3 regions of the Streptomyces sp. NPDC014733 genome follow, and region 2 is predicted to be linked to each of the others. Evidence: riboswitches for the same ligand, from Rfam matches in the RefSeq annotation. Region 2 holds a riboswitch; each other region holds the start of a gene.
The links. A riboswitch is a leader RNA that binds a small molecule or an ion and turns the genes downstream of it on or off. The one in region 2 is predicted to bind cyclic di-AMP.
Positions count from the first base shown of each region.

Region 1: it holds a riboswitch for cyclic di-AMP, as region 2 does, so the genes downstream of both, ACF1BH_RS03200 (NlpC/P60 family protein) here and ACF1BH_RS28135 (M23 family metallopeptidase) in region 2, are expected to answer to the same signal.
Region 3: it holds a riboswitch for cyclic di-AMP, as region 2 does, so the genes downstream of both, ACF1BH_RS05400 (M23 family metallopeptidase) here and ACF1BH_RS28135 (M23 family metallopeptidase) in region 2, are expected to answer to the same signal.

Region 1 covers NZ_JBIBYO010000001.1:712,639-722,606, forward strand. The annotation lists gene ACF1BH_RS03175 (SWIM zinc finger family protein) at 1-554, shown strand, start outside; gene ACF1BH_RS03180 (DUF5691 domain-containing protein) at 745-2,463, shown strand; gene ACF1BH_RS03185 (cobalamin B12-binding domain-containing protein) at 2,572-3,030, opposite strand; gene ACF1BH_RS03190 (peptidoglycan DD-metalloendopeptidase family protein) at 3,678-5,468, shown strand; gene pcrA (DNA helicase PcrA) at 5,540-8,044, opposite strand; cyclic di-AMP (ydaO/yuaA leader) riboswitch at 8,308-8,493, shown strand; gene ACF1BH_RS03200 (NlpC/P60 family protein) at 8,501-9,646, shown strand; gene ACF1BH_RS03205 (hypothetical protein) at 9,787-9,968, opposite strand, start outside.
Region 2 covers NZ_JBIBYO010000017.1:92,249-102,216, reverse strand. The annotation lists gene ACF1BH_RS28160 (PQQ-binding-like beta-propeller repeat protein) at 1-1,179, opposite strand, end outside; gene trmB (tRNA (guanosine(46)-N7)-methyltransferase TrmB) at 1,753-2,658, shown strand; gene ACF1BH_RS28150 (YDG/SRA domain-containing protein) at 2,672-3,616, opposite strand; gene ACF1BH_RS28145 (hypothetical protein) at 3,907-4,209, shown strand; gene ACF1BH_RS28140 (aldo/keto reductase) at 4,587-5,525, opposite strand; gene ACF1BH_RS28135 (M23 family metallopeptidase) at 5,729-6,877, opposite strand; cyclic di-AMP (ydaO/yuaA leader) riboswitch at 6,890-7,039, opposite strand; gene ACF1BH_RS28130 (DUF2332 domain-containing protein) at 7,428-8,534, shown strand; gene ACF1BH_RS28125 (PP2C family protein-serine/threonine phosphatase) at 8,671-9,810, opposite strand.
Region 3 covers NZ_JBIBYO010000002.1:104,350-114,317, forward strand. The annotation lists gene ACF1BH_RS05385 (DNA topoisomerase (ATP-hydrolyzing) subunit A) at 109-2,556, opposite strand; gene ACF1BH_RS05390 (M16 family metallopeptidase) at 2,851-4,188, shown strand; gene ACF1BH_RS05395 (M16 family metallopeptidase) at 4,227-5,609, shown strand; cyclic di-AMP (ydaO/yuaA leader) riboswitch at 5,853-6,009, shown strand; gene ACF1BH_RS05400 (M23 family metallopeptidase) at 6,022-6,798, shown strand; gene ACF1BH_RS05405 (GntR family transcriptional regulator) at 7,025-7,717, shown strand; gene ACF1BH_RS05410 (HPr family phosphocarrier protein) at 8,022-8,303, opposite strand; gene ACF1BH_RS05415 (GNAT family N-acetyltransferase) at 8,511-9,968, shown strand, end outside.

The sequences.
Region 1 (9,968 bases), on a different contig from region 2:
GGCTGGTGCTGTCCCAACATGACAGCGACGAGGGCAGGTTGACCGCCCGGCGCATCCACCTGCGGGGTGAGCGGACCGGCCGGATGGCGCTCCATCTCTCCTACTCCGGCGGCGGCCGCCCCCTGGAGCCGACGCTGCCGCCCGGCCTGCTGCTCGACGCCGACCTCGCCTTCTACCCGGGGGCCCGGCCGCTGCGGGCCGCCCTGGGCACGCACCACGCACCGCCGGTCCAGGGTCCGACGCCGTCCGGGTGCGGCATCGACGCGGCGTTGCGTGCTTACGGCGAGGCGCTGTGCGACGACCCCTGGCTGGACTCGTGGCCGGTGGTGCTGGCGGACGTCACGCCCACACCGGGAGACGGCGACTCCGGCTGGCAGCTGGCCGACGCGGACGGCGAGTCCGCGCTGCCGCTCGACCCGCGCGCCCTGGCCCGACCGGGCCTGTGGCAGCTGATCGCGATATCGGGCGGCCGCCCCGTCACGGTCTTCGGCACCTGCGGCCACCGCGGCTTCCTCCCCTTGACCACCTGGGACCCGGAGCCGGTTTCCCTGTGAGGCGGGGCCTGGAGACGGTCCCCCTCGTGAGCGGGGAGCCTGCGCCCGTCACCGCGCAGGACGAGGCGGCCCCGCGCCCGTACCGGAGCGCACCCGAAGCGCCCCGGGCCGCCGCCCCGCCCTCCCTCTCCTCTCCCCACCCGCCCGACGGCTCCGGCCCCACGCCCCGCCCGATGCCCTGGAGTACGGCATGACATCCGCAGATTCCCCTTCTTCGACCGGCTCGGCCGACACCGTCACTCCCCCGCCCGTCCCCTGGTCCGCCCTGGTGAGTGCGGCGTTGCTGGGGACGGAACGGCGGACGCCGCCCGTGATGGTGCGGCCCGGGCGGAGTGCCGCCGCCGCGCTGCTGGACGCGGCCGCCGTCAGCACGGTGCGCCGCCGCGCCGCGCTGCGGCCCGCGCTCGCCGCCGACCGCCCGGCGCCCGCCCCGGACGACCCTCGGCCGGTGATACCTCCGGCCGCCCGCCGCCGGCTGTCGCTGCTGCTCGCGGACCGCGGCGGAGCGGGCGGGAGCAGCCGTCGCGGCACCGCGCCCGACCTCACCGAACTGCTGCCCCAGTGGCTGGCCGCCGCCCAGGCGCACGGCTACCGCGCCCCCGAGGCGCTGCTGCCCGCCCTGCTCGACGCCGCCCGCGCCCGGACCGACCTGCGCCCGGCGGCGCTGGCGCTGGCCGGCCCGCGGGCCCTCTGGCTGGCGCGGTTCCACGCCGACTGGAAGTTCGCCCTGCGCGCCACCGGCAGCGGGGCGGCACCGGGCGCCGAGGACCCGGAGGCGGTGCGGCGCCTGTGGGACGAGGGGCTGTTCGCCGAGCGGGTGGCCCTGCTGACCGCGGTACGGCGGAGCGCACCGGACGCCGGGCGGGAGCTGCTGGCCGGCAGCTGGTCGGCCGAGCACGCCGAGGACCGTCTGCTCTTCCTCGACACGCTGCGCGAGGGCCTGGCAGCGGCCGACGAGGCTTTCCTGGAGCGGGCGTTGGCCGACCGGAGCCGCACGGTCCGCGCCACCGCCGCCGAACTCCTCTCCACGCTCCCGGAGTCCGCCTTCGCCGCGCGGATGGCGGCCCGCGCCCACGCCTGCGTCAGCCTCGCCCCCGGTGCGGCCGGTCCCGCCGACCCGGGCATCGGGGTGACGCCACCGCGCACCTGTGACGAGGGGATGCGGCGCGACGGCGTGGCCGCCAAGGCCCCCTCGGGGCGGGGCGAACGCACCTGGTGGTTGGCTCAGTTGGTGGAGGCGGCGCCGCTCCACCGCTGGTCCGAGCGGTTCGGTGGCCGTGCTCCGGAGGACATCGTCGCCCTCCCCGTGGCGGACGGCTGGCGCACCGAGCTGCACGACGCCTGGTGCCGTGCGGCGATCCGGCAGCGGGATCCCGCCTGGGCGCGGGCCCTGCTGGGCGCCCCCGGTGCGGCATCCGAGGACGCCGAGGGCGGCTCGGGCGGCTCGTCGCGTGACACGGCGAAGCTGCTGACCGTCCTGCCCGCCGGGGAACGCGCCGCGTGGGTGGCGGGGTTCATCGCGGCGCACGGTCTGGCCGATGCGTTCCGGATGCTGGGGGTCTGCGCCGTGCCGTGGGCCGAACCGCTGGGCCGGTCGGTGGTCGACGCGTTGGACATCGCACGGGACGCCGGCAGCTACCCCTGGAGCTTCAGCGGCGTGATGGGCCTGGCCGAACGTTGCCTGGACCCGGCCGCGGCGGACCGTCTGGACATGCTGACGGCGGTCACCGACGAGCCGGAGGGCGCGTCCCCGGGCTCCGGGGGCTACTGGGCCGAGGCGTTCCAACGCCTCGTCGGCACCCTCCGCCTCCGCGCCACCATGCTCGCCGAACTCGCCGACGCCCCTGCTGCGGGGAAGCCCGACGGTGCCTCGGCCCCCGACGGCCGTCCCGCAGCCGGAACGGGGTGAGCAGCCGTGCCCGACACCCCGCGGTGTCCCGTCCGGCGGCGGTCGTACCGCCCACCCCAGCCGGGACGCGTCGCCTCACCTGCCGGGAGGCCGGGCCCGCGCGCGGCCTCAGGCAGAGAGGGACCGCACGTTCGCGGTCACCCACTCCACGATCGCGGTGGTGGTGGCGCCGGGGGTGAAGATCTCCGCGACGCCCTGTTCCTTCAGCGGCGCGATGTCCGCCTCCGGGATGATGCCGCCGCCGAAGACCTTGATGTCGTCCGCGTCGCGCTCCTTGAGCAGCGCGATCACCTTGGCGAAGAGGGTGTTGTGGGCGCCGGAGAGGATCGACAGGCCGATGGCGTCGGCGTCCTCCTGGATCGCGGTGTCGACGATCTGCTCCGGAGTCTGGTGCAGACCGGTGTAGATGACCTCCATACCGGCGTCGCGCAACGCCCGTGCGATGACCTTGGCGCCCCGGTCGTGTCCGTCCAGCCCCGGCTTGGCCACCACGACGCGGATCGGCCCCGCCGTACCGGCCGTGCCGCGGGCGTCCGCCTGCGCCTCGTCATGCCGTGCCACACCCATAACCGCCTCCAAGTCATGCACGGCACGTCGTGTGTGCCGCCGAGCCGACAACCGATCGCGCGGCCGTCCGGTCCGGTGGCCGCAAGTGAACGAACGTTATCGCCAGCATCGCGCACCCGGCGGTCCCGTGACATGCGGGGAGGGGGAAATCACACGCGAACACCCCTGCCGCGGCCCGATGTCCGGCCCCCCGCGCGGAACGGGCGCGCCGCGCGGCCCCCGCACGCCGTCCGCACCCGCCCGCGGCGCCGACACGGCACCCCGGCGGAATGCACCCGGCATTCACGGAACCCTTCGCCCGCACCGTTCCCGGAGCACCATCGCCACCAAAAGATCGATATCAAGCCATCCCTTGCCATTCCGTGGCGCGATATCCGCATTCGATATCGCCACGAACGGCATGCCCGGAACGCGCCGGATACGGCAAGGGAATTCCGGCCCCGCCGGCCCGGTCACCGCACGTGCGCCGGGTTCCACGCCCGTGCGCTCTCGAACGGGACACCAAGAGAAGGCATGGATGCCCCCGAAAGGCGACCAAATGCCCACCCCGGTCCCACCCGAAACCTGAGGAAGATTGTCGGCGTCGCGTACCGCCGGGTACAGTCGCCGCTAATTCTCCTGCTGCCGAGGCGAAAGAGAAGCTGGTGGTGAACGACCGTCACCCGTCGGAGGGTCCGCTCCCGACAGGCCCCGCTCCCGACGCCTCGTACGGGCACTCCGCCGCGTACGACTCATACGGGCAGCAGCATCCCGCGGCCGGTTATGCCGGTTACGACGGCGGTGATCCGCTCTTCGGTTCCCTGCCCGCCGACTACGGCACCGGGCCGTATCCGACGGCCGGTTACGGCGGCGAGCCGTACGGCACCGGCGCCTACGACACCGGTTCCTACGCCGCGTCCTCGTACGGCACCGGCACGCACGACACGGGCGCCTACCCCACCGTCGGGTACGACACGACCGGTTACGACACCGGCGCGCACCACACCGTGAGCTACGGGAACGGCTACGGCACGGACGCGCAGGCCGGCGGTTACGACCCGTACGCCCACACCGGCCACGAGACGCCCGGCGCCGGCACCTCTGCGTACGGCTACGACGACGGGTACGGCACCCACACCGGCGCCTACGCGACCGGCACGCACCACGCCGGCTACGGAACCGGCACCTACGACACCGCCGGACCCGTCGCGGACGCACCCGGCACCGGCACGTACGACTACGCCGGTGACCCCCTCGGCAGCGGCGGCTTCTCCATCGGCGCCGGCCGTTACGACACCACCGGGTACGACGACCGGACGGCCTACGGCACCGGCGGCTACGAGGCGACCGCCACGGCCGCGCAGCCCGTCCTCACCGAGGACATCGGGCACGGCGCGGCCGGGCACGACGCCACCGCCGTGTGGCCGGTCCTCACCGAGGACGCCGGGCACGACGTCGCCGGGCACGACGCCACCGCCGTGTGGCCGACGATCGACCAGGCGGCCACCGCGATCATCCCGGCGCAGAGCGGCCCCCCGGCCGTCGACGCACTGCCGCACGAGCCCGCCGAACCGCCGCGGCCCGAGGCCGGGTCCCCGGGGTCCGGTTCGGGGGCGCGCGCCGCCGCGGTCGCCGACGCGATGACCCAGGCGGTCCCGGTCGTCCCGTCCGACCTCACCGACGACGCCCCCGACCACGGCCGGGCCGCCGCCCCCTCCGGGCGCAGCCGCAGCCGCCGCCGGACGGCGAAGCGCTCGGCGCTGCTGACCATCGCGGTGCCCTCGGTCGCCGCCCTCGGTGTCTGCGCCGCCGCGGCGGCCACCGTCGGCAGCTTCGGCGGGGACGAGAAGGACGAGGCGGCGCAGGCGGCGCCGGAGGCCGGGGGCGTCAAGCCGTCGACGGCCAACAGCAAGCTCGACACCCAGCTCGCCGGACTCAGCGCCGGGGCCGACGACTTCGCCGACCGGGCGAGCCGCACCCAGGAGCGCATCGACCTCAAGGCCCGGCAGGTCGCCGAGAAGAAGCGCAAGGAGGATGAGGCGCGGCGCAAGGAGGCCCTGCGCCCGAAGTTCCTGCTGCCGGTCTCGCAGCACGGGCTGAGCGCGCTCTTCGGTCAGGCGGGCGTCAACTGGATGTCCGTCCACACCGGCATCGATTTCCCCGTCCAGTACGGCACCCCCGTGATGGCCGCGACCGACGGCACCGTCCGCACCCAGTGGAACTCCGCCTACGGCAACATGGCGATCGTGACGTCACCCGACGGTACGGAGACGTGGTACTGCCACCTCAGCAGCACCAAGATCCGCTCCGGCTCGGTCAAGGCCGGGGACCAGATCGCGTACTCGGGCAGCTCCGGCAACTCCACCGGCCCGCATCTGCACTTCGAGGTGCGGCCGGGCGGCGGCTCGCCGATCAACCCGCTGCCGTGGCTGCAGAGCCACGGGCTCAACCCCAACTGACGTCCGGCGCCCGCCGGTCACTCCGGCAGGCGCCCGCGTGGTGGCCCGGCCCCCTGAGGGCCGGGCCTTTTTCACAGCTTCTCGACCGGGGCGTACCGCAGCAGCAGCCGCTTGGGCTTCTCACCGCCGAAGTCGATCGTCGCCTCGGCGTTGTCCCCGCTGCCCTTGACGCCGGTGACCGTGCCGAGGCCGAAGCTGTCGTGGGTGACGCGGTCGCCGACGGTGAGCGCCACCGCCGGGCGGTCGTTGCCCCGCCGGGTGGCGAACCCGCTGGGGCCGCTCTTGGCCCGCGGTGTACCGAAACCGGAGCTGAGACCGCCGCCGCCCCCGCTGCCGCCGGAGCGCATACCGCCCATCGTCGCGGACGGGGTCGCCGGGCCGGTGCGCCGCCAGTCGACGAACGACGCGGGGATCTCCTCCAGGAACCGCGACGGCGGGTTGTACGACGGCTGTCCCCAGGCGCTGCGCATCGTGGAGCGGGTGAGGTAGAGGCGCTCGCGGGCGCGGGTGATGCCGACGTAGGCGAGGCGGCGCTCCTCCTCCAGCTCCTTGGTCTGGCCGAGGGCGCGCATGTGCGGGAAGACGCCGTCCTCCATGCCGGTGAGGAAGACGACCGGGAACTCCAGCCCCTTGGCGGTGTGCAGGGTCATGAGCGTGACGACGCCGCTGCCGTCCTCGTCCTCGTCGGGGATCTGGTCGGAGTCGGCGACCAGTGCGACCTGCTCCAGGAAGTCGGCGAGCGTGCCACCGGATACGGGCTCCTCCGCATCGGCGTCCGCGCCCTCCGCGGCGGGGCCGGCCACGCGGTCCTGCTCGAACTCCAGGGCCACGGCGGCGAGTTCCTGGAGGTTCTCGATCCGGGTCTCGTCCTGCGGGTCGGTGGAGGACTGCAGCTCGGCCAGGTATCCGGTGCGCTCCAGGACCGCTTCGAGGACGGTGGCCGGTCCGGCGCCGGACTCGACGATGGTGCGCAGCTCTTCCATCAGGGTGTTGAAGCGCCGGACGGCGTTGGCGGAGCGGGCGGCCATGCCGTACGCCTCGTCGACGCGGCGCAGCGCCTGGGGGAAGCTGATCTTCTCGCGGAGTGCCAGGGCGTCGATCATCGCCTCGGCGCGGTCACCGATGCCGCGCTTGGGGACATTGAGGATCCGGCGGAGCGGGACGGTGTCCTCCGGGTTGGCGAGCACCCGCAGGTACGCGAGGATGTCGCGGACCTCCTTGCGCTCGTAGAAGCGGACGCCGCCGACGACCTTGTAGGGCAGTCCGACGCGGATGAGGATTTCCTCGAAGACGCGGGACTGGGCGTTGGTGCGGTAGAAGATCGCGACGTCTCCGGCGCGGGCGTCCTTCGCGTCGGTGAGGCGGTCGATCTCCTCGGCGACGAACTGGGCCTCGTCGTGCTCGGTGTCGGCGACGTACCCCGTGATGCGGGGGCCCTCGCCGGCTTCGGTCCAGAGGTTCTTGGGGCGGCGGTTCTCGTTCCGCTCGATGACGGCGTTGGCGGCGGAGAGGATGGTCTGGGTGGAGCGGTAGTTCTGCTCCAGCAGGATCGTCGTGGCGTCCGGGTAGTCCTCCTCGAACTGGAGGATGTTGCGGATCGTGGCGCCGCGGAAGGCGTAGATCGACTGGTCGGCGTCGCCGACGACGCACAGCTCGGCGGCGGATTCGGCCGGACCGACCAGCTCGCGCACGAGGGTGTACTGCGCGTGGTTGGTGTCCTGGTACTCGTCGACCATGACGTGGCGGAAGCGGCGGCGGTAGTGGGCCGCGACGTCCGGGAACGCCTGGAGGAGGTTGACGGTCGTCATGATGATGTCGTCGAAGTCCAGGGCGTTGGCCTCGCGCAGCCGCGCCTGGTAGAGCGCGTACGCCTGGGCCAGCGTCTTCTCGAAGCCGTCGGCCGCCTGTCCGGCGAAGGTCTCCTCGTCGATGAGCTCGTTCTTGAGGTTGGAGACCTTGGCGCTGAAGGACTTGGGCGGGAACCGCTTGGGGTCGAGATCGAGATCGCGGCAGACCAGGGCCATCAGGCGCTTGGAGTCGGCGGCGTCGTAGATCGAGAACGACGAGGTGAAGCCGAGGTGCTTGGACTCGCGGCGCAGGATGCGGACGCAGGCGCTGTGGAAGGTGGAGACCCACATGGCGTTGGCCCGGGGGCCGACCAGCTCCTCGACGCGCTCCTTCATCTCACCGGCGGCCTTGTTGGTGAAGGTGATCGCGAGGATCTGGCCGGGGTGGACGCCGCGGGCGGCGAGCAGGTGCGCGATGCGGTGGGTGAGCACCCGGGTCTTGCCGGAACCGGCTCCGGCGACGATCAGCAGCGGGCCGCCGGAGTGCACCACGGCGGCCTTCTGGGCGTCGTTGAGCCCTTCCAGGAGCGTGGCCGGGTCGACCGCGGGGCGGGCGGCGCCGTCGCGGTAGTGCGCGTCCCGGGGTACGGGGGCGTCGAACTTCCCGCTGAAGAGGTCGTGCGGGACCTCCTCCGGGGCCGGGCCGTGCTCGTCCTCGGGGGGCGGCGGGGGCTCCTCGTCCTTGGGGGCGAGGTCCGCCAGGAAGCTGTCGTCAAAGAGGCTGCTCATCGCCCACCGAGTCTAGGCCGCCCCACTGACAGTCGGGGCCGGAGCCGGGGAAAGGCCGGAAGTCCGGGGCGTTCCGCTCCGCGTCGCCCCGGGAACCCGGCATTCCACGCAGAAGCCTCGCCCTGCCCACACGAACGTCACCTCATGCACACAGGCCACGAAAAGGTTTCGGGCAAATCGAACATCTGCCTTCACAGGAGCCACACGAGTTGGCTAGGTTCACGCTCGGGCTGCCCGCATCCCGTGGACGACAGCGTCCGCACGGGCCGCCTCCGCCGAGTCCGGCCCTGCCCCACGGCACCCGGAGCCGGGGACCCATCAGCACCACCGGGGTGAATCGGTCGGTACGGCCGCGCGCGTGCGCACGTACGGACCGTAGGGCAAGCCTTCCGTCTGCGACACCGCCCGAACCCGACAGCTAACCCGGTAGGCGGTCCACGGAAGGAGTCGTCGGCCTTGCCGTCGCACCGCAAGCCGCGTACCCGCGTCCTCATCTCGCCCGGCAGCCGCCGGACGGCCGCCGGCCTGACGACCGCGGCCCTCGCCACGGTCACCCTGCTCTCGCAGTCTGCCGAGGCGTCCCCCCGCTCCCCGAAGCCGACCGTCGAAGAGGTCAAGAAGAAGGTCGACACCCTCTACCGCCAGGCCGAGGTCGCGACCCAGAAGTACAACGCCGTCAAGGAGCGCGTCGACGCGCGGCGGTCCGAGGTCAGCGACCTCCAGGACGCCGCGGCGCGCCGCACCGGCAAGCTCAACGAGGCCCGCCGGGAGCTGGGCACCTTCGCCGCCGCGCAGTACCGCAGCGGCGGGGTGAGCACCACCGCGCAGCTGATGTTCTCCAAGGACCCGCAGCAGTTCGCCGACCGCAGCCATCTGATGGAGCGGCTGACCGGGCGGCAGCAGCAGGCCGTCGACGCCTACCAGGAGCAACAGGCCGCCGCCGCCCACCAGCGGGCCGAGGCGACCCGCAGCCTGGACCGCCTCCAGGAGTCGCGGTCCGAGCTGGCCGGCTCCAAGCGGACGGTCCAGGGCAAGCTGGCCGAGGCCCGCCAGCTGCTCTCCGAGCTGACCGCCCAGGAGAAGGCGCGGCTGGCGGAGCTGGAGCGCCAGAAGGAGGAGGCGGCCCGCCGCAAGGCCGAGGAGGAGGAGCGCAAGCAGCACGAGCAGCCCGGCGGCGGCGCGGACACCGGCTCCCCCGGTACGGGCACGACCGACCCGGGCCAGGGCGGCGGCCCGGCCGACGGCTCGTACCGCACCAAGGCCGAGAAGGCGCTCGCGTTCGCCCGCGCCCAGATGGGCAAGCCGTACGTCTGGGGCGCCACCGGCCCCAACTCCTACGACTGCTCCGGGCTGACGCAGGCCGCGTGGAAGGCGGCCGGGGTGAGCCTGCCGCGTACGACGTGGGACCAGGTCAAGGTCGGCCAGCGCGTCGCCACCAAGGACCTCGCCCCCGGTGACCTGGTGTTCTTCTACAACGACATCAGCCACGTCGGGATGTACATCGGCGACGGCAAGATGATCCACGCCCCGAAGCCGGGCGCCAGCGTCCGCATCGAGTCGATCTACTACATGCCGATCTACGGCAGCGTCCGCCCCGCGTGACGCCCCTCGGGGAGGCCGTCGCACCGCGCGCCTCCCCGGTTGCACGGCTCCGGCCCGGTCCCTCGGTGAGGGGCCGGGCCGGAGGCGTACGCGGAGTGTGCCGGGGGCGCGGGGGATGCGGCCGCGCGCCCCGGTCGGGCTCAGGTCCAGAGCACCGCGATGAAGATGTTGACCATGGTGAGCAGGCCGACCGTGCCGAACAGCGGCTTGGCGATGCTCTCCTCGTCCCGCTTGACGTAGACCAGCCCCAGGATGACGACCAGGACGGCCAGCTTGACGCCGATCTTGATGTTGTCGACGGAGCTGCCCTGGGCCTGGTTCA
Region 2 (9,968 bases):
GAACGCGTTGAAGCTGTCCAGTTCGTGCTCCTGGACCAGCAGCGTCCGGTGCGGCTTGGCCTTCGAGCAGTCGCTGACCCGCGCCAGGTACTCGTTGCTCATCCCGAACGACGCGGTGCAGTCACCGGCGGGCCACTTGAGGGTCCACTTGCCGGCGCCGCCGGAGATGTCGTAGCCGGAGTAGGTGTTGCCGATGGCGACCACGACCTGCTCGTTGCTGATGCCGACGAGCGGGTGGTCCTCCGACCGGCGGCCCTTGAGGTTCCGTACCCACAGGGTGTGGCCGGACTTGGTGTCGAAGACCGAGAGGAACGAACAGTCGCCGCCGCCCGAGTCGAAGACCGCGGCGCCGACGCCGTCGCGGTTCGGCTCCGCGGGCAGCGCGCAGACCGCACCGGCGCCCTTCGGGGTCTCCAGCTCCCATTCCTTCTTGCCGGTCTCGTCGTCGTAGGCGCGGACCCCGTCCTTGTCGCCGTAGACGACGGCACCGTCGGTCATCCACACCGACCGCATGCCGAGCTTCTCGTCGGGCGGGTTGTCGCTCTTCTTCAGATCGACGTTCCACATCTGCGCCATGGACAGCGGCGGCTTCTGCTCCGCCCCGTCACCGGAGGAACCCCTCAGCAGGAAGTACCCGCCGGTGCCGAGGGCCAGCACGAGTACGAGGACGATCGCGAGGATCACGGCCACCGGCACCCCGCGCCGCTGCCCGCCCGGCGGCACCGGCGCCCCCGGTATCCCGCCGGGGCCCTGCCCGAACGGCGCTCCGCCCTGCGGCGGCTGCCCGAACCCCTGCGGCCCGCCGGGCGGCGGGAAACCCGCACCGCCCTGACCGGGAGCCATCGGCCCGCCGGGCGGCGGGTACATCCCGGGCGCGCCGGGCTGCTGACCGTACGCACCGGGGGCGGCCTGTCCGGGGGCGTACGGTCCGGGCGCGCCGGGCTGCGGACCGGGCCCGCCCTGCGGCGCACCGTACGGCCCCGGGGGCGGCGGCGTTCCCGGGTGTCCCTGGGGCGCGGGGGGCTGCGGGCCGCCGGGCTGTCCCTGCGGCGGCACCGGCGCGCCGGGCGCGGGGGGCTTGCCCGTGGAGAGCTGCATCGTTCCGGCGGGGTGCGCCGGGGCCTGCTGGTCCGGGCCCTGCGGCGGGGCCGCGGGCGGCTGGACGGCGGCGAGCTTCATGGTCCCGGCGGGGCGCGCGGGGGCGGGCTGCTCCGGCCCCGGCCGGGGAGCTTCGGGGGCTCCGGGGGCGGCGGGGGCGGCGCCCGCCGGCGGCACGGGCGCAGGCGGGGTGCCCGGTGCGCCCTCGGGCGGGGTACCCGGTGCGCCCGGGGCGGCGGGGGCGGCGCCCTCCTGCCCCGGCCCCTGAACCGCACCGTCGGGCCGGCCCGACCCGGAGCCCGGTGGCTCTCCCTGCGGATGAGCCCCGTTCCCCTGCTCCTGCGTCATTCCGACCGACCCCCTGGTTTGTTCGTTGTGGCGGCCACGCATCGTATGCAGCCCACTGCACAGCGCGCCAACCGCCCCGGAGCCCGGGCGCCCCACGGAATATGGGCGGTGCGGGCCCCGTGTGTGGGGCGTGTGGGGAAGGCGTGTGGGGAGACGTGCGCGGCGGTACGGGGCGGGGGCGGCCGGCCCGGGACAAGCCGGGTCCGGAGCCCGGCCGGGCAGCGCCCCGCCACCGCCCCTCGCCGGCCGATCACCGCCCCCTCAGGAACGCGCCCGACCACCCGCGGCCCGTAGAATCTCCGCACTGTGTCCGAGAACCCCCGCACCCCCGAGTCCGGCAGCCAGGAAACCAGCGTCCCGGAAGGCGCCGCCCCGTCCCGCGCGGACGGCACCCCGGCCGACGGCGCTGTGCACGACGGCCACACGCACGACGGCGCCCCGGAGCCCGGCGGCGCCCAGGCGTCCGGCGCGACGCGGATCCGCCGCGACGGCCCGATGTTCCCCGACGGGAGCGGGCCCGCCGCCGATCCGGCCGGTGACCACCACGAACGCCGGATCCGTTCCTTCCAGCCCCGCCGCAGCCGCGTCTCGCCGAGCCAGGCCGCCGCGCTGCGCCGCCTGTGGCCGGTGTGGGGGCGGGACATCGACGGGCTCTCCCGGATCGACCTCGACACGTTCTTCGACGGCCGCCCGGTCGTCCTGGAGATCGGCTTCGGCATGGGCGAGGCCACCGCGCAGATGGCCGCGGCCGACCCGGACACCGGCATCCTCGCCTGCGACGTCCACACCCCAGGCCAGGGCAACCTCCTCGCCCTCGCCGAGCGGAACGGCCTGACCAACATCCGCGTGGTCAACGGCGACGCGATCATCCTGCTGCGCGAGATGCTCGCCCCCGGCTCCCTGGCCGGCCTGCGCGTCTTCTTCCCCGACCCCTGGCCGAAGAAGCGCCACCACAAGCGCCGCCTCATCCAGCCGGAGTTCATCGGCCTGGCCACCACCCGCCTCGCCCCCGGCGCCCTCGTCCACTGCGCCACCGACTGGGAGCCCTACGCCGAGCAGATGCTCGAAGTCCTCACCGCCGAACCCACCCTCCACAACCTCTACCCCGACTACGCCCCCCGCCCGGCCTTCCGCCCCCTCACCAAGTTCGAGGGCCAGGGCCTGGACAAGGGACACGTGGTGCACGACCTGATGTTCCGGCGGGGGGAGTAGGGGCGCGTGATTTTTAACGATCAGTGGGCGTACTGAATCGATCACCCCAACGCTGTCGATGCTGGCGCACAAACTCCACCTTTATTTCATGCTCCCGGACCTTCTTCAGCTTCCCTTTGATATTCCGGGTCAGCCCGTCGAGCACATCAAGGTGATCGGATAGCTGAAGCGCACCCCGGTCAAACAGTGCATGGCAGTTAGCGCACAGGCAGAGCACATTTTCCAGCACGTCTGGGCCGTTATGCGGCTTACCCAACGCCCGGATATGCGCAGCCTCGCTATACGCCTCACCTCCGGGGGACACCTGGAGGCGCGTCTCGCACATTTGGCACGTATTGCCGTACATTTCCTTTACGGCATGCACCACCTTAGAATCTCGCACCAGACGTTGATACTCCACAGCGCGACGCACCTGCTCTTCCACAGGGGTGTCGGTGAACTGCGGCAGCGCCATCGGCTTCGGCTTGGGTACCTCGCCAGGCGCCAACTTCACCAGCTTGAACTGACAGACGAGAAAGCCTTCTTTCCCGACGGTCATCCAGTGGTCGGCCACCCGGAACAAGCCGCAGTACTCATACCCACCAGTCGCCTTGCGCCTCTTCTTCCCTCTAATCTTCAGACCACGAATGACACGGACTGAGTTGCCGCGTACCTCATTGAGCAGCAATCCGGCGTTCCCTGAACTTTCCATGCTCTGGTCCGCATAGAGGCGCCCCGTGTCCCTATCCCTGCCCCCTTCTCCGGTATAGATGATCTCTTCTTCACCGTAGACGTCGTCCACATATCCGCCGGAGAGGACAATAGAATCTACGCCCCCCGAAGCGGTTCCCGCGATTCCCCTACCCAAGGCACGATGCACCCCGGCTTCGCACAGTTCTGCGTGCCCCTCGAACCACTGCCCCTCGGATATCCCAGCAGGGGCGCCAAAACAAATGGGTGCTGACTTCGCCTTCGCCATGAGTCGATCTTGCCCAGCTGCCAGGGGAATGGCACGCGTCTACGAGCGATGTGCGCAGCGCCACATCTGCCTCTGCCTGCCCCGTCGGGGGCACCAAATCGGTAGCTCAAGTTGCCCGCCCGGCGCGGCACAACCTCCACGGTGCTCAACGGATTTGCACCGTCCATGTAAGCGGCGCTCTCCCGTATGTCGTAGCGCACCGGGCAGCACCGTCAGGCCCACTGGGACGGGCGTAAGGTCCAGCAGCGGGACGTTTCTCAACCCGTGAACGAGAGGCATGAGTGATGGCAATGGCAGGCATTCCGACAGCAGCAGTGGCAGCGACCGGCCTCGTGGGTGGTTACGCCGTGGCCCGGTGGACGAAGAAGCGGCCCCTGGGTGGGGTGGCGTTGGCGGTTGCCGGGGCGGTGGCGGCCAAGGGGTGGCAGGAGAAGGCCGGCGGGAAGGCCGCGGCGGCGCTGGGCGGGGCGTATGTGGCGGCGTTCGCCGGGTCGCATCCGCTGGCGAAGAAGATCGGGGCCTGGCCGTCGGTGTTCGCGGTGGCCGGTGGCATGGCGCTGGCGTCGTGGGCGGTGGCGGACCGACGCGGGTGACCTCGGCAGGCCGGGCGGGGCCGGGCGGTCCGCCGCCGGACGCCCCCCGCCGGGCGGTTCAGCATCGGGCGGTCCGCCGCCGGACAGCCCACCACCGGGCAACCCGCCGCCGGCCAGGGCCGGGCAACCGGCCGACGACCGGGTACGGAGCCGCACCAACCCCACCACCAGCCCAAGGCCTCTCCAGGACAAAGCCGGGACAAAGCCGGGACCAGCCACGGAGCGGCACCGCACGCCCGCCCCGCCCCCGTCCACAGGCAGCTCCCCTCCTCACGCGTCTCCCTACGCGTCTCCCCACGGATCTCTCCTGTCCGCTCGCGTCCGGCCGGTCCGCCCCGGCGCACGGCCCCAGGGGCGGACCGGCCGTTCGCCCCTTCCTACGCCGAAGCCTCGTCCAGCAGCTTCTGTTCCTCGGCGGTGAGCCGGAGGTCCTGGACGGCCAGGAGGGCCGGGAGCTGGGCGGTGGTGCGGGCGCTGGCGATGGGGGCGGTGACCGTGGGGCGGGCGGCGAGCCAGGCGAGAGCGACGGTGGCCACCTCCGCGCCGTGTGCTGTGGCGACGGCGTCCAGGGCGGTCAGGACGCGGACGCCGCGGTCGGTGGCGAGGTGGGCGGCTGCCTTGCCGGAGCGGACGCTGTCGACGTCCGTGCCGGGACGGTACTTGCCGGTCAGGAAGCCGGAGGCGAGCCCGTAGTACGGGACGGCGCCCACGTCGTGGCGGGCGGCGACCTCGGCCAGTTCGCCCTCGTAGGTGTCGCGGGAGACCAGGTTGTACTGCGGCTGGAGGGCGACGTAGCGGGCCAGGCCCTCGCGCTCGGAGAAGGACAGCGCCTCCTCCAGGCGGGCGGCCGAGATGTTGGAGGCGGCGATCTCACGGACCTTGCCGGCCCGGACGAGGTCGTCGAGGACGGTCAGGAACTCGCCGACCTCCAGCGACTCGTCGTCGTAGTGGGTGTAGTAGAGGTCGATGTGGTCGGTGCGCAGGCGGCGCAGCGAACCCTCGACGGCCTTCTTGATCGTGGCGGCGGAGAGGCCCTTGAGGCCGGGGAGGGCACCGACCTTGGTGGCGATGACGACGTCGTCGCGGTTGCCGCGGGCGGCGAGCCAGTTGCCGATGACGGTCTCGGACTCGCCGCCCTCGTTGCCGGGAACCCAGGCCGAGTAGGCGTCGGCGGTGTCGATGAAGTTGCCGCCGCCGGCGACGTACGCGTCGAGCACCGCGAACGACTCGGCCTCGTCGGTGGACCAGCCGAAAACGTTGCCGCCGAGGCAGAGCGGGGAGACGGAGAGCGAGCCGAGAGGCTTACGTGTGGTCATGCCGTCATTCAACACACCGCGCGGCGGCGGCATTTCCGGGCCGCGGCATCCGGGTGTACCGGCCCCGGCACACCTGGCAGCCCATCCGCGCGGGCGGCCCGGAGCCCGGCGCGCGGTGGTGGCCCGGAGCCCGGCCCGGCGCGCGACGTCCTCACGCGCGCCCCGGACGCGAGCCCCGGACTCCCCTCAGGGCCGCAGCGGGCTCAGACGTTCAGACCCCGGGCCCGCAGCCACGGCATCGGGTCGATCGGGCCGCCGCCACCGGGACGGACCTCCAGGTGGAGATGGGGGCCGGTGACGTTCCCGGTGGCGCCGACGCGGCCGATGACCTCGCCGGTGGAGACCTTGCCGCCGGTCTTCACCATCGACGAGAGGTGGCAGAACCACAGCTCCGTACCGTCGTCGAGGGTGAGGACGATGCGGTAGCCGTACGCACCGGCCCAGCCCGCCTGGGTGATGGTGCCGGAGTGGACGGCCTTGACGGGCGTGCCCGTGGGGGCGGCGAAGTCCTGGCCCGTGTGGTCGGCGGCCCAGCGGTCACCGGCCTGGCCGAAGCCGGCGGTGAGGGTGTACGAGGTGACCGGCAGCAGATAGCTCTTGGCCAGCTCGGCCAGGCGCGCGGCCTCGGCCTTCGCGCGGGCCTCGGCCTCGCGCTTCGCCTTGGCGGCCGCCTCCTTGCGCGCGGCCTCGGCGCGCTCCGCCTTCGCGTCGGCCACCGCCTCCTTGTGGTCGCTCGCGGCGGTCTGCTCCGCGCGGGCGAGCGCGCGGTGTTCGGCGGCCTCCCGGGCGTCGCGCTCACCGGCCTCCTGCTGGGTGTCGGCCTGCTGGAGGATGCGGCTGCGCAGCGCCTCCCCGGCGCCCGTGCCCTGCCCGTCCTCGGCGGTGAGGCCGGCGGACGAGAGCGGCGCCGCGGTGGTGGCCGGGCCGGACGCGTCGTCGGAGCCGAGCAACGGCCCGATGCCGGGCAGCGATTCGGCGGCCGGCAGCGCTCCGGTGACGTCGGAGGCGAGGGCGCCGATGTCCGGCATGGAGATCGGGACCGGCGGCTTGTCCTCGGCGGTCGCCATGCCGCCGGCGCCGACCGCCGCGATCACCCCGACGCCGAGGACCGTGCCGCTGCGGGCCAGCGCGGAGCGCTGCTTCCCGACGCGGTGCCGGCCGCGGACGGACCGCACGGACTCCTCGGTCGGGTTCCACTCGCCGGGACCGTCGTCCGCGACACCGTACGGGCCGGGGCCCTCCGGGGCGAACGCGCCCGGAGCGAAGGTGGCCGTATCGGTCAGGGAATCCGGCAGATCCTGGGGGAGGGGGTGGGCGGACGGAGCCTCGGGGGCAAGCCTGTTGGACGCCACGGGGGCGCACTCCTTTCCTTCCTTCGCGCCTACCGGGTTAGCTGACGGGTTCGGAGCAGGAAGGTCTCCTACGGGCGGCCTCTGGCCGAGGCGTCCGATTCACCCCATGGAGGTGGTTCCCCGGTTCCCTCGGCGCCGCTCGGGACACCGCGGCAAAGACAGGACACGTCACGGCAGTTCACGAAATATCGACGCATCGGCGTGCGGGGAGACGCCGTAGCGGGAAGTGACCACCGGTGTGCCTGGGTGCCCGGCATACCTGAAGAGCGCGTACGGGATTCGGCGTGGGGGCACGGTGCCGCCTCTGCGACGGCTGGGACGACCGCGCTCCGTTATCGGACAGTAATAGAGATCGCGGCCGATTTCCAAGCGATCCCGCGAATCCCCTCCGTACGACGACGGCTCTTGGCCAAGACTTTTCGGGGCAACGTCCGTGCAAACCGGTCGAGTTGATCACCCTTCACGAAACGGCCTGCGGATGATTGTGCATCACTTGTTATGCGGAGGGGTGCGCACTCCTCACGCTCCGTGAGGGCAGTAGCGTCTGATCATGGTCGTCGACTTCGTCAACAACGCACAGGCCCTGGCAGCGCGCTACCGGGACTTCTCCTGGAGGGAGGCGCGGGGCCGCTGCGCGGCCCACGAGGAGCTGACGGCACGGATCGGGCAGGACCCGGAGCTGTGCGAACTCCTCGCCGCGTCCCTCCCGGTGGGCAACAAGCAGCAGCCCAACCTCCTGCTGGCGGCCGTCCGCCACCTCGACGGCCCGCACGCCGAGCAGGGCCCGCGCGGTGAGCCGGCGTACGGCCGCTGGCGCGAGTGGACGATCCGGCACTGGGACGAGGTCCGTGCGGTCGTCATGAGCCGCTCCACCCAGACCAACGAGCCGGGCCGCTGCGCCACCTTGCTGCCTCTCCTGGCCCGCCTCCGCGGCCCGTTGGCCCTCCTGGAGGTCGGCACCTCGGCCGGTCTCTGCCTCCACCCGGACCGCTACCGGTACGCGTACGAGCCGGACGCCGCCCCAGGGGCCCCCGGGCCGGACACGTCCCCGGAGGCGCACGTCCTCGGCGCCCCGGACAGCCCGGTCACCTTCCGGTGCCGCGTCGGACGGGAGGACCGGGTGGCCGCGGCGGATGCGGCGACGCCCGCGCGGCTCCCGGAGATCGTGTGGCGCGGCGGCATCGACCTCACGCCGCTCGACCCGGTGGACGACCCCGAGGCGCTGCGCTGGCTACGGTCCCTGGTGTGGCCGGGCACCCCGGAGCGGGCACAGCGGCTGACGGCGGCGGTGGACGCGGTACGGGCGGCGCCGCGGCCCGAGATCGTCCGCGGCGACCTGGTCGAGGAGTTGCCGGCGCTGGCGGCGCGGGTCCCGGCGGACGCCACACTCGTCGTCTTTCACACCTCGGTACTGCCGTATCTGCCGCCCGCGCACCGGGAGCGGTTCGCCGACCGGGTGCGCGCGCTGCTCGCCGGGCGGCCGGGCGGCGGCCACTGGATCTCCCAGGAACACCACTCCGTCACCCCGTGGCTCCCCGCCCCGGCCGCCGGCCGCCTCACCCCGGGCCACCGGGAACAGCTGCTGACCCTCGCGCTGGACGACCGCCCGGTGGCCCTGACGGGGGCACACGGCCAGAGCCTCCACTGGGTGGCGTAGAGGTCTCCGCCCACGGGGCCGTACCGGCGCGCGGGAGCCGGCCGCGCGCCCCGCGTGCCGGGGCGGCCCCGGGCTCCCCGCGCGCCCGGCGCGTGCCCGCGCTCCGCGCGCCCCGTCACTCCCCCGTGCTCCGGCCCTACTCCTCCAACGGCCGCTGCACCGCCAGCAGCGCCATGTCGTCCGTGCCCGCCCCGCCCGTGTGCGCGGCGACCTCGGTGACCAGCGTGTCCAGCAGCCGGTCGGGCCCGGAGAAGACCCGGCCGCGCAGCCGGGCCACCGGGTCGTAGAACTCCCCCGCCCGGTCGCGCGCCTCGGTCAGCCCGTCGGTGAACAGCAGCAGGAGCGAACCGGCGGGGTAGAACAGCTCGTCCGCGCGGTCCGGCCACCCGGCCACCTCGCTCATCCCCAGCGGCAGCGCGTGCACCGCGGGCACCAGTGTCCGCAGCCCGCCGTCCGGGGTGAGCAGCAGCGGTGGCGGATGCCCCCGGTTCAGGACGCGCAGCACGGCGCGCTCCCCGGACGGGATCTCCGCGAGCACGGCCGTGGTGAACCCCTCGTACTGGTCGAGGCCCTCGCGCCGCCGCCCCTCCCGCTGGAGCGCCCGCTCCAGCCGCCCGGCCACCGCCTCCAGCGTCGCCTCCTGCTCCGCCGCCTCCCGGAACGCCCCGATGACGATCACCGCCGCCTCGACCGCCTCCAGCCCCTTCCCCCGCACGTCGCCGACGATCAGCCGGACCCCGTGCGGCGTCTCCTGCACCGCGTACAGGTCCCCGCCGATCCGCGCGTCGGCCTGCGCCCCCACGTAACGGGCGGCGACCGCCAGCCCCCCGATCCGCTCCGGCGGCGTCGGCAGCACCGCCCGCTGGGCCGCCTCGGAGACATCGCGTACGGAGGCGAGCCGGGCGTCGGAGAGGCGGACGACGCGGTTGATGCCGAGGGCGAGGAGGGCGACGACGAAGACGGTGGAGACCCCGGTGGCGGCCAGGCCGGTGTCCCGGGTACTGGCGTAGAGCGCCGCCGCCACTGCGCCGAGCACCGCCGCGAGGACGGTGAGCGCCGTGTTCCGCAGCGAGTACAGCGGCGCGGCGACCAGCGGCGCCGCCGAGAAGAACGGCGAGGCGGTGTAGCGGGCGGGGGTGACGAACTCGAAGACGAGGCCGCCGACGATCAGCAGTGCGGGCAGGTAGCGCGCCAATCGCCGGCCGGCCGGCGACATCTGCGCCCGCCGCGCCCACCGCTCCCGGTCCTCCGTGCGGACCCGCCCGCCTCGCCCCATCCGCACCGGCCTCTTCCCGCCTCACCTGCCCGCGGCCGACCGTGCTCCCGGCCGCTCCTCCGGCCACCCAAGGCTTTCCGTCCCTCCCCCGGCACGCGAGCCGAGAGGGGCCGGACGGGTCATACGGGCCCGGCGTCTCCCGCTCCTCCCCGTCCGCG
Region 3 (9,968 bases), on a different contig from region 2:
CCCGCCCCACACGGTGCGGGAGCGCCCCTTCGACGTGGCTGTCGACTCGGCGTCGCTGCCGACCTGATGTCGCGGTCAGCAGCCGGGCCGTCGGTCGTGCCGGTGCCCCTACGCGGGCCCTGCCAAGGACGTCACCTTCTTTGTCAGTGGTACGCCGGAGCCGTCGCGTCGCGGGTCCGGTTCCGGGAGGGGAACCGGGGCGCCCTTGGCGTCGGCGGCGCGGGCGGGGGCCGGGCCCGCCCAGGCGAGGGTGAGACAGTCCTCGCCCTTCAGGAAGCGCTGGCAGCGGACACCGCCGGTGGCGCGGCCCTTGCGCGGGTACTGGTCGAACGGCGTGAGCTTGGCCGTCGCCACCGAGCCGTCGAGCATGCCGTGAGAACCGGCGACGGTGAAGACCACCGCGTCGGCCGCCGGGTCGACGGCGGCGAAGGAGAGCACCTTGGAGCCTGCGCCGAGCTTGACGCCGGCCATGCCGCCCGCCGGTCGGCCCTGCGGCCGGACCTGCGAGGCCGGATACCGCAGCAGTTGCGCCTCGTCGGTGATGAAGACCAGGTCCTCCTCGCCGGTGCGCAGTTCGGCGGCGCCGACGATGCGGTCGCCCTCCTTGAGGGTGATGACCTCCAACTCGTCCTTGTTGGCCGGGTAGTCGGGCACCACGCGTTTGACGATGCCCTGTTCCGTACCGAGTGCGAGGCCCGGCGAGGACTCGTCGAGCGTGGTCAGGCAGATCAGTGTCTCGTCGTCCTGCAGCGTCAGGAACTCCGACAGCTGCGCGCCGCCGGCGAGGCTGGGGGCGGCCGCCGTCTCGGGGAGCTGCGGCAGGTCGATCACCGGCAGTCGCAGCAGCCGTCCCGTCGAGGTCACGGCACCGACCTCGCCCCGGGTGGTTGCGGGCACGGCGGAGACGATCACGTCGTGCTTGACCCGTTTGGCGTCGGCGTCGAACGGGGTGTCCCCGCCGGCGGTCCGGGCCAGCAGACCCGTCGACGACAGCAACACCCGGCACGGGTCGTCGGAGACCTCCAGCGGCACCGCGGCGACCGAGGTGCCGGCGGACTCCAGCAGCACGGTGCGGCGCTCGGTGCCGTACTTCTTGGCGACGGCGGCGAGTTCGCCGGAGACCAGCTTGCGCAGCTCGGCGTCCGAATCCAGGATGCGGGTCAGCTTCTCGATCTCGTTGCGCAGCGTGTCGCGTTCCGACTCCAGCTCGATGCGGTCGAACTTGGTGAGCCGGCGCAGCGGCGTGTCCAGGATGTACTGCGTCTGGATGTCGCTCAGGGAGAAGCGCTCGATCAGCCGCTCCTTGGCCTGGGCGCTGTTCTCGCTGGAGCGGATCAGGCGGATGACCTCGTCGATGTCGACAAGGGCGGTGAGCAGGCCCTCCACCAGGTGGAGCCGGTCGCGGCGCTTGCCGCGGCGGAACTCGCTGCGCCGCCGTACGACCTCGAAGCGGTGGTCGACGTAGACCTCCAGCAGCTCCTTGAGGCCCAGGGTGAGTGGCTGGCCGTCGACGAGGGCGACGTTGTTGATGCCGAAGGACTCCTCCATCGGCGTCAGCTTGTAGAGCTGCTCCAGGACGGCTTCCGGGTTGAAGCCGTTCTTGATCTCGATGACCAGGCGCAGACCGTGTTCGCGGTCGGTGAGGTCCTTGACGTCGGCGATGCCCTGCAGCTTCTTCGAGCCGACCAGGTCCTTGATCTTCGAGATGACCTTCTCGGGACCGACGCTGAAGGGCAGTTCGGTGACGACCAGGCCCTTGCGGCGCGCGGTGACGTTCTCGATCGCCACCGTGGCGCGGATCTTGAAGGTGCCGCGGCCCTTCTCGTACGCGTCGCGCACACCGCCCAGCCCCACGATCCGGCCACCGGTGGGCAGATCGGGACCCGGCACGAACCGCATCAGCGTTTCGAGGTCGGCGTCGGGGTGCTTGATGAGGTGGCGCGCGGCGGCGATGACCTCGCCGAGGTTGTGCGGCGGCATGTTCGTCGCCATACCGACGGCGATCCCGGACGCGCCGTTGACCAGGAGGTTCGGGTACGCGGCGGGGAGGGTGACCGGCTCCTGCTCCTGGCCGTCGTAGTTCGGCGCGAAGTCGACGGTGTCCTCGTCGATCGACTCCGTCATCAGGGACGACGGGGACGCCATCCGGCACTCGGTGTACCGCATCGCGGCGGGCGGGTCGTCGTTGCCGAGCGAGCCGAAGTTGCCGTGGCCGTCCACCAGGGGCAGCCGCATCGAGAACGGCTGCGCCATGCGCACCAGGGCGTCGTAGATGGAGGCGTCGCCGTGCGGGTGGAGCTTGCCCATGACCTCGCCGACGACGCGGGCGCACTTGACGTAGCCGCGGTCGGGGCGCAGGCCCATCTCGTTCATCTGGTAGAGGATGCGGCGCTGCACGGGCTTCATGCCGTCCCGGGCGTCCGGCAGGGCGCGGGAGTAGATGACCGAATACGCGTACTCGAGGAAGGAACCCTGCATCTCGTCGACGACGTCGATGTCGAGGATCCTCTCCTCGAAGTCGTCCGGCGGCGGGGTCTTCGTGCTGCGGCGGGCCATCGCGGCTGCGGCTCCTTCTGCTGCGTCTACTGCCGATGTGTGGGTCGACCAGCCGTTGGTGAACAGCTGCCGGTCCGACCGGCGGGGGATCGACCGGTGAGTCTGCTGACTCCGACGCGGACCATTGTGGACCGCCCCACCGACAACGCCGGACGCGACTCCCCTCCAGGGGCCCGTGGCGCGCCTCCCGACGCTCGTACGGGGGCGGTCGGGCGGGAACTTCGCCAGATGTCGGCGCGGTTGCATACAGTGACAGGACTTCTTCGCAAGCGGATCGAAGGGACGTACATGCCCATGGGTCACACGGCCACAGAAAAAGCCGGCTCCGGCGGCCTGACAGCGACCGAGCACCGGCTGGCCAACGGCCTGCGCGTGGTGCTCTCGGTAGACCCTCTGACACCGGTGGCAGCGGTCTGCCTCTGGTACGACGTCGGATCCCGTCACGAGGTCAAGGGCCGTACGGGTCTGGCTCACCTCTTCGAGCACCTGATGTTCCAGGGGTCCGCGCAGGTCAAGGGGAACGGTCACTTCGAGCTGGTGCAGGGCGCCGGCGGGTCGCTGAACGGCACCACGAGCTTCGAGCGCACCAACTATTTCGAGACCATGCCCGCCCATGAGCTGGAGCTGGCGCTCTGGCTGGAGGCGGACCGCATGGGCTCCCTCCTGACCGCGCTCGACGAGGAGTCGCTGGAGAACCAGCGCGACGTCGTCAAGAACGAACGCCGCCAGCGGTACGACAACGTCCCCTACGGCACGGCCTTCGAGAAGCTGACGGCCATGGCGTACCCGGAGGGCCACCCGTACCACCACACGCCCATCGGGTCGATGGCCGATCTGGATGCGGCGTCCCTGGAGGACGCGCGGGCGTTCTTCCGTACCTATTACGCGCCGAACAACGCCGTCCTGTCGGTGGTCGGCGACATCGACCCCGAGCAGACGCTCGCCTGGATCGAGAAGTACTTCGGTTCGATCCCGTCGCACGACGGCAAGCAGCCGCCGCGCAGCGGTGAGCTGCCGGAGACCGTCGGCGGCGAGCTGCGGGAGGTCGTCGAGGAGGAGGTGCCCTCGCGCGCCCTGATGGCGGCCTACCGTCTGCCGCACGACGGCACCCGGGAGGCCGACGCCGCCGATCTCGCGCTGACCGTCCTGGGCGGCGGCGAGTCCTCGCGCCTCTACAACCGTCTGGTGCGCCGCGACCGCTCCGCCGTCGCCGCCGGGTTCGGTCTGCTGCGGCTGGCCGGCGCGCCGTCCCTTGGCTGGCTGGACGTCAAGACGTCCGGTGGCGTGGAGGTCGCGGCCATCGAGAGCGCCGTCGACGAGGAGCTGGCCCGGTTCGCCGCCGAGGGGCCGACCCCGGAGGAGATGGAGCGGGCGCAGGCCCAGCTGGAGCGCGAGTGGCTGGACCGCCTCGCGACGGTCAGCGGCCGCGCCGACGAACTGTGCCGCTACGCCGTCCTGTTCGGTGACCCGCAGCTGGCGCTGACCGCCGTGGGGCGTGTTCTGGACATCACGCCCGAGGAGGTGCAGGCCGTCGCGCAGGCCCGGCTGCGCCCCGACAACCGCGCGGTGCTCGTGTACGAGCCGACCGCCGCCGACGACACCGCCGACAACGACGAGGAGGCGGACCGGTGAGCGACGCCACCACCCGCGAGGACCTGGCCATGAGCGAGATGACCTTCCACCCGCAGCCCCGGGGCGGGGCACCCAGGCCGTGGGCCTTCCCGGCGCCCGAGCGCGGCGCGCTGCCCAACGGCCTGACGGTGCTGCGCAGCCACCGCCCCGGCCAGCAGGTCGTCGCCGTCGAGGTCGACATCGTCGCGCCGCTGGAGACCGAGCCGGAGGGCCTGGACGGCGTCGCCACGATCATGGCGCGGGCGTTGTCGGAGGGCACCGACCGGCACGACGCCGAGGAGTTCGCCGCCGAGCTGGAGCGCTGCGGCGCCACGTTGGACGCGCACGCCGACCACCCCGGTGTCCGCGTCTCCCTGGAGGTCCCGGCCTCCCGGCTGTCGCGCGCGCTGGGGTTGCTCGCCGACGCGCTGCGCGCCCCCGCCTTCCCCGAGAGCGAGGTGGAGCGCCTGGTGCGCAACCGCCTCGACGAGATCCCGCACGAGCTGGCCAACCCGGGGCGCCGCGCCGCGATGGCGCTGTCCAAGGAGCTGTTCCCCGCGTCGTCGCGGATGTCGCGGCCCCGGCAGGGCACCGAGGAGACCGTCGGTCGCATCGACGCGGCGGCCGTCCGGGCGTTCTACGCCGCGCATGTGCGGCCCGCGGCGGCCACCGTCGTGATCGTCGGTGACTTCACCGGCATCGACGTGGACGCGGCGCTCGCCGACACGCTGGGTGCCTGGCAGGGGTCGCCCGCCGAGCCGGTCGCCGTCTCACCGATCACCGCGGACGACACCGGCCGTGTCGTGATCGTCGACCGCCCCGGCGCGGTGCAGACGCAGCTGCTCATCGGGCGGATCGGCGCCGACCGCCACGACCGCCAGTGGCCCGCGCAGGTCCTCGGCACGTACTGCCTGGGCGGCACCCTGACGTCGCGTCTGGACCGGGTGCTGCGTGAGGAGAAGGGCTACACCTACGGGGTGCGGGCCTTCGGCCAGGTGCTGCGGTCGTCGGCGCCGGACGCGCCCGGCGGGCCCACCGGCGCCTCGATGCTGGCGATCAGCGGCTCGGTCGACACCGAGTCCACCGGCCCGGCCCTCGACGACCTGTGGAAGGTGCTGCGCACCCTCGCGGCGGAGGGGCTGACCGACGCCGAGCGGGACGTCGCGGTGCAGAACCTCGTCGGCGTCGCGCCGCTGAAGTACGAGACGGCGGCAGCGGTCGCGGGCACCCTCGCCGACCAGGTGGAGCAGCATCTTCCGGACGACTACCAGGCGCAGCTGTACGCGCGGCTGGCCGAGACCGGCACGGTCGAGGCGACCGCCGCCGTGGTCAGCGCGTTCCCGGCCGACCGGCTGGTGACGGTGCTGGTCGGTGACGCGGCGCAGATCGCCGAGCCGGTCCGGGCACTGGGCATCGGTGAGGTGACGGTCGTCAGCGGCTGACGAACCGTGGGGCGGCGGCCCCGGCCGGGCCGTTCCGACAGCCCGGCAGAGCCGGACGAAAGGGGATCCCGAGGGGGAAGAAACGCCCTCGGGATCCCCTTTGTGCTGAGGAACGTCGGATTCCGGTTCCGTGGATCCGGTGTGGCGTAACGCACAATATGGCGTTTCTGTTTGCCGATTGAAAGTTGCCGCGATTAGCGTCATGCGCGCTGTCCGTCAGCAGCACGCCGCAACCGCGGCACCGGACAGCCATCGCCGAGTCCCCGTACGGCGCGAGCCAGGGGAGCCGGGGACCCACATGTCCCCTGGGGTGAATCGGGTGCCTCTCCGGAGGAACCCGTAGGAGACCTTCCTGCTCCGAACCCGTCAGCTAACCCGGTAGGCGAGAAGGAAGGAAAGGACCAGCCAGCACATGGCGTTCACCCGTGCCACCGGGAAGCACCGCCGTCCGAGCCGCAGCGCCCGGACGACCCGCAACATCGCCGGCATCGCCGGTCTCGCCGCCACCGGCGTCGTCGCCTCCGTCTCCTCCCCTGCGATGGCCGCCACCTCCGGCGCCGCGCACGACACGGGGCTGCAGCGGGCCGTCGTCCTCGGTGACGAACTCGCCGAGCGCGTCCAGGCCCAGGCCGATGCGCAGCAGGCCGTCGCCGAGACGGCCGAGGCCAAGGCGAAGGCCGAGGCCGACGCGGTGAAGCAGGCCCAGGCCGCCAAGGCTGCGGCCGACAAGCGGCACGAGGACGAGGTCCGCGCCGCCCGCGAGGAGGAGCGCAAGCGCCTCAACGCCTTCGTCGCCCCGATCGCCGGCTCGTACGTCTCCACCGCCTACAAGGCGTCCAGCGGACTGTGGTCCTCCGGCACCCACACCGGTATCGACTTCCATGCCGCCACCGGCACCACCGTGCACGCCGTCGGTGCGGGCACCGTCGTCGAGGCCGGCTGGGGCGGTGCCTACGGCAACAACGTCGTCATCAAGATGAACGACGGCACGTACACCCAGTACGGCCACCTGTCGCAGATCGGTGTCTCGGTCGGCCAGCAGGTGATGCCCGGTCAGCAGATCGCGCTGTCCGGCGCGACCGGCAACGTCACCGGCCCGCACCTGCACTTCGAGGCCCGCACCGGCCCGGACTACGGCTCGGACATCGACCCGATCGCCTACCTGCGGGCGCACGGCGTCAACGTCTGACCCCGCACCCCCCGGAGCCCCGGACCGCCCTCACAGGGTGTCCGGGGCTCCGCCGTGTCCGGTGCCGTCCGGCGGATGGCCGGATTTCCCGCGGCCGGGGAACGCACTCCCCAAAAGATTTCCATGAATGTGTGAAGGCGGTAAAGGGGCCGTCACCGTCGAATAGAGTCGCGGAAAAGGCGCCGTGCACCGGCGTTTTCCGGGGAGGACGGTGGAGGTGCCCGCGATGACGCAAGGCGAGATTTCCGTGCAGCGTATCTCCACGGCGATTCGCGACGACATCGTTTCCGGTGCGCTGATTCCCGGCAGCCGCCTCGTCGAGGACATTCTGGCCACCCGGTACGGCGTCTCCCGGGTGCCGGTCCGTGAGGCGTTACGGACCCTCCAGTCGGAAGGGTTCGTCACCGCGCGTCGCCACGCGGGCGCCTGCGTCGCCGCGCCCACCGCCCAGGAGGCCGCCGATCTCCTGGACCTGCGGGCCCTCCTGGAGCCGATGGGCGCCGCCCGCGCGGCGGCCCGCCGCACCGACGCGCAGCTGAAGGTCCTGCGGGGCGTGGTGCGGCTCGGCAGGGAGCGCGCCCGCCGTGAATGCCCGGGTGACCTGCCCCGGCTGGACGGCTGGTTCCACGAGACGCTGGCGCTGGCGGCGGGCAATCCGGGGCTGACCGCGCTGCTGACCCAGGTGCGGCGGAAGATCGAGTGGATGTATGTCGTCGAGCGTCCGGCGCGGTACGCGGAGACCTGGGACGACCACGGCGCGGTGCTGGACGCGGTGGCCCGTGGCGACGCGGAGGCGGCACGGGCCACGATGGCCTCGCACGTGGCGCGGTCGCTGCCGGCCTACCGCCCGCGGCACCGGCAGGCCGCGGCGCGCCCCGTGGCACGCCCCGTCGGCAGGGGGCGCGTGCGTTCTTCCTAGGGGCGCGGTATACGGGATGCCCGACGCATGGCGGGATCCTTTCGGCCTCGTACGGAAAATTGTGGAATCGGGTTCCGATAAAACACGCCATCCGGGAATTGCCGCACCTGTGGGGCGGCGCATTCCACTGTTCGGGCGTGCGGTGCCGAAGGGGCGGGGAATTACGGGCGGGGGAGCGGGCCGCCGTGGTGCGCGGTGCGCGGCGTTCCGTCGCCGGGAAGGCGAAAGGCCCCGCCGCGGTGACCGGTTCCGGTCGTGGCGGCGGGGCCTTTCCCCGGCTGCGGGGAGGCGGGGGCGTCCCGGTTCAGACGGTCTCCGGCAGCTCGTCGAGCCCCTCGGCGACCAGCTTCGCCAGACGCTCCAGCGCGGCCTCGGCGCCCTCGGCGTCCGAGGCGAGCACGATCTCTTCGCCGCCCTGGGCGCCCAGGCCCAGCACCGCGAGCATCGAGGCCGCGTTGACGGGGTTGCCGTCGGCCTTGGCGATCGTCACGGGAACGCCGGCGGCGGTGGCCGCACGGACGAAGATCGAGGCGGGACGGGCGTGCAGCCCCTCGGCCCAACCGACATTGACGCGGCGCTCAGCCATGGTGTTGCCCTTCAAGTCGTCACAGTTGTCTAGACCAGTCTCTCATGAGGTCCCCGGTGCCCCGGAAGTCCCACCTCCGGTGTTCCGCACCACGTCCGGCCCGGTTGACGCTGCCCGGCCACCACCGTTCGCCCACCCGCGGCCCGCCTCGCGCCCGGCCGCGCGCGCACCGGGCCGGTTGTCGGTGCCCGGTCGTACGCTGTCCGCATGCAGCAGCCGCCGGATCACGCGTACCCGAGTCACTGGGAAGCCGATGTGGTGCTGCGCGACGGCGGCACCGCCCGGATCCGCCCGATCACCCCGGACGACGCCGAGCGCCTGGTCTCCTTCTACGAACAGGTCTCGGACGAGTCGAAGTACTACCGCTTCTTCGCTCCCTACCCCCGTCTCTCCGACCGCGACGTGCACCGCTTCACCCACCACGACTACGTCGACCGGGTCGGCCTCGCCGCCACCGTGGGCGGCGAGTTCATCGCCACCGTCCGCTACGACCGGATCGACCACCGTGGCCTGCCGGCCAAGGACCCGGGGGACGATCAGGCGGAGGTCGCCTTCCTGGTGCAGGACGCCCACCAGGGCCGCGGCGTCGCCTCCGCGCTGCTGGAGCACATCGCCGCCGTCGCCCGCGAGCGCGGCATCCGCCGGTTCGCCGCCGAGGTGCTGCCCGCCAACACCAAGATGATCAAGGTGTTCACGGACGCCGGGTACACCCAGCAGCGCACCTTCGAGGACGGCGTCGTCCGGCTGGAATTCGATCTCGAACCGACCGAGCAGTCCATGGCCGTGATGCGCGGCCGCGAGCAGCGCGCCGAGGCCCGCTCCATGCAGCGCCTCCTCGCCCCCGGCTCGGTCGCCGTCATCGGCACCGGTCGCGCCCCCGGCGGCGTCGGCCGCACCGCGCTGCGCCATCTCCTCGACTCCGGCTTCACCGGCCGCGTCCACGCCGTCAACCACGCCTTCCCCGAGGGGATGGACCGCCTCGACCCCGAGGGCGTGCCCGCAGTCTGCTCCCTGCGGGAGGTCGACGGCCCGGTCGACCTCGCGGTCATCGCCGTCCCCGCCGACCACGTCCCCGAGGTGATCGACGACTGCGGGGAACACGGTGTCCAGGGCGTCCTGGTGCTCTCCTCCGGATACGCCGAGGCCGGCACCGAGGGGCGTGAACGCCAGCGTGCCCTGCTGCGCCGCACCCGCTCGTACGGCATGCGGCTGATCGGTCCGAACGCCTTCGGCCTGATCAACGCCGCCCCCGGCGTCCGGCTGAACGCCTCCTTCGCCCCGGTGATGCCCGCCACCGGCCGCATCGGGCTCTTCACCCAGTCCGGCGCGATCGGCATCGCCCTGCTCAGCGGGTTGCACGAACGCGGCCCCGGGGACGGCTCGCCCGCCGGGATCTCCACCTTCGTCTCCGCCGGCAACCGTGCCGACGCCTCCGGCAACGACCTGCTCCAGTACTGGTACGACGATCCGGACACCGACGTCGCGATCCTCTACCTCGAATCCATCGGCAACCCCCGCAAGTTCACCCGCCTCGCCCGCCGCACCGCCGCCGTCAAGCCGGTCGTCGTCGCCAAGGGCGCCCGCCACCACGGCACCGCGCCCCTGGGCCACACCGTCCCCACCGTCCGCATCCCGGACAGCACCGTCGCCGCCCTGATGCGGCAG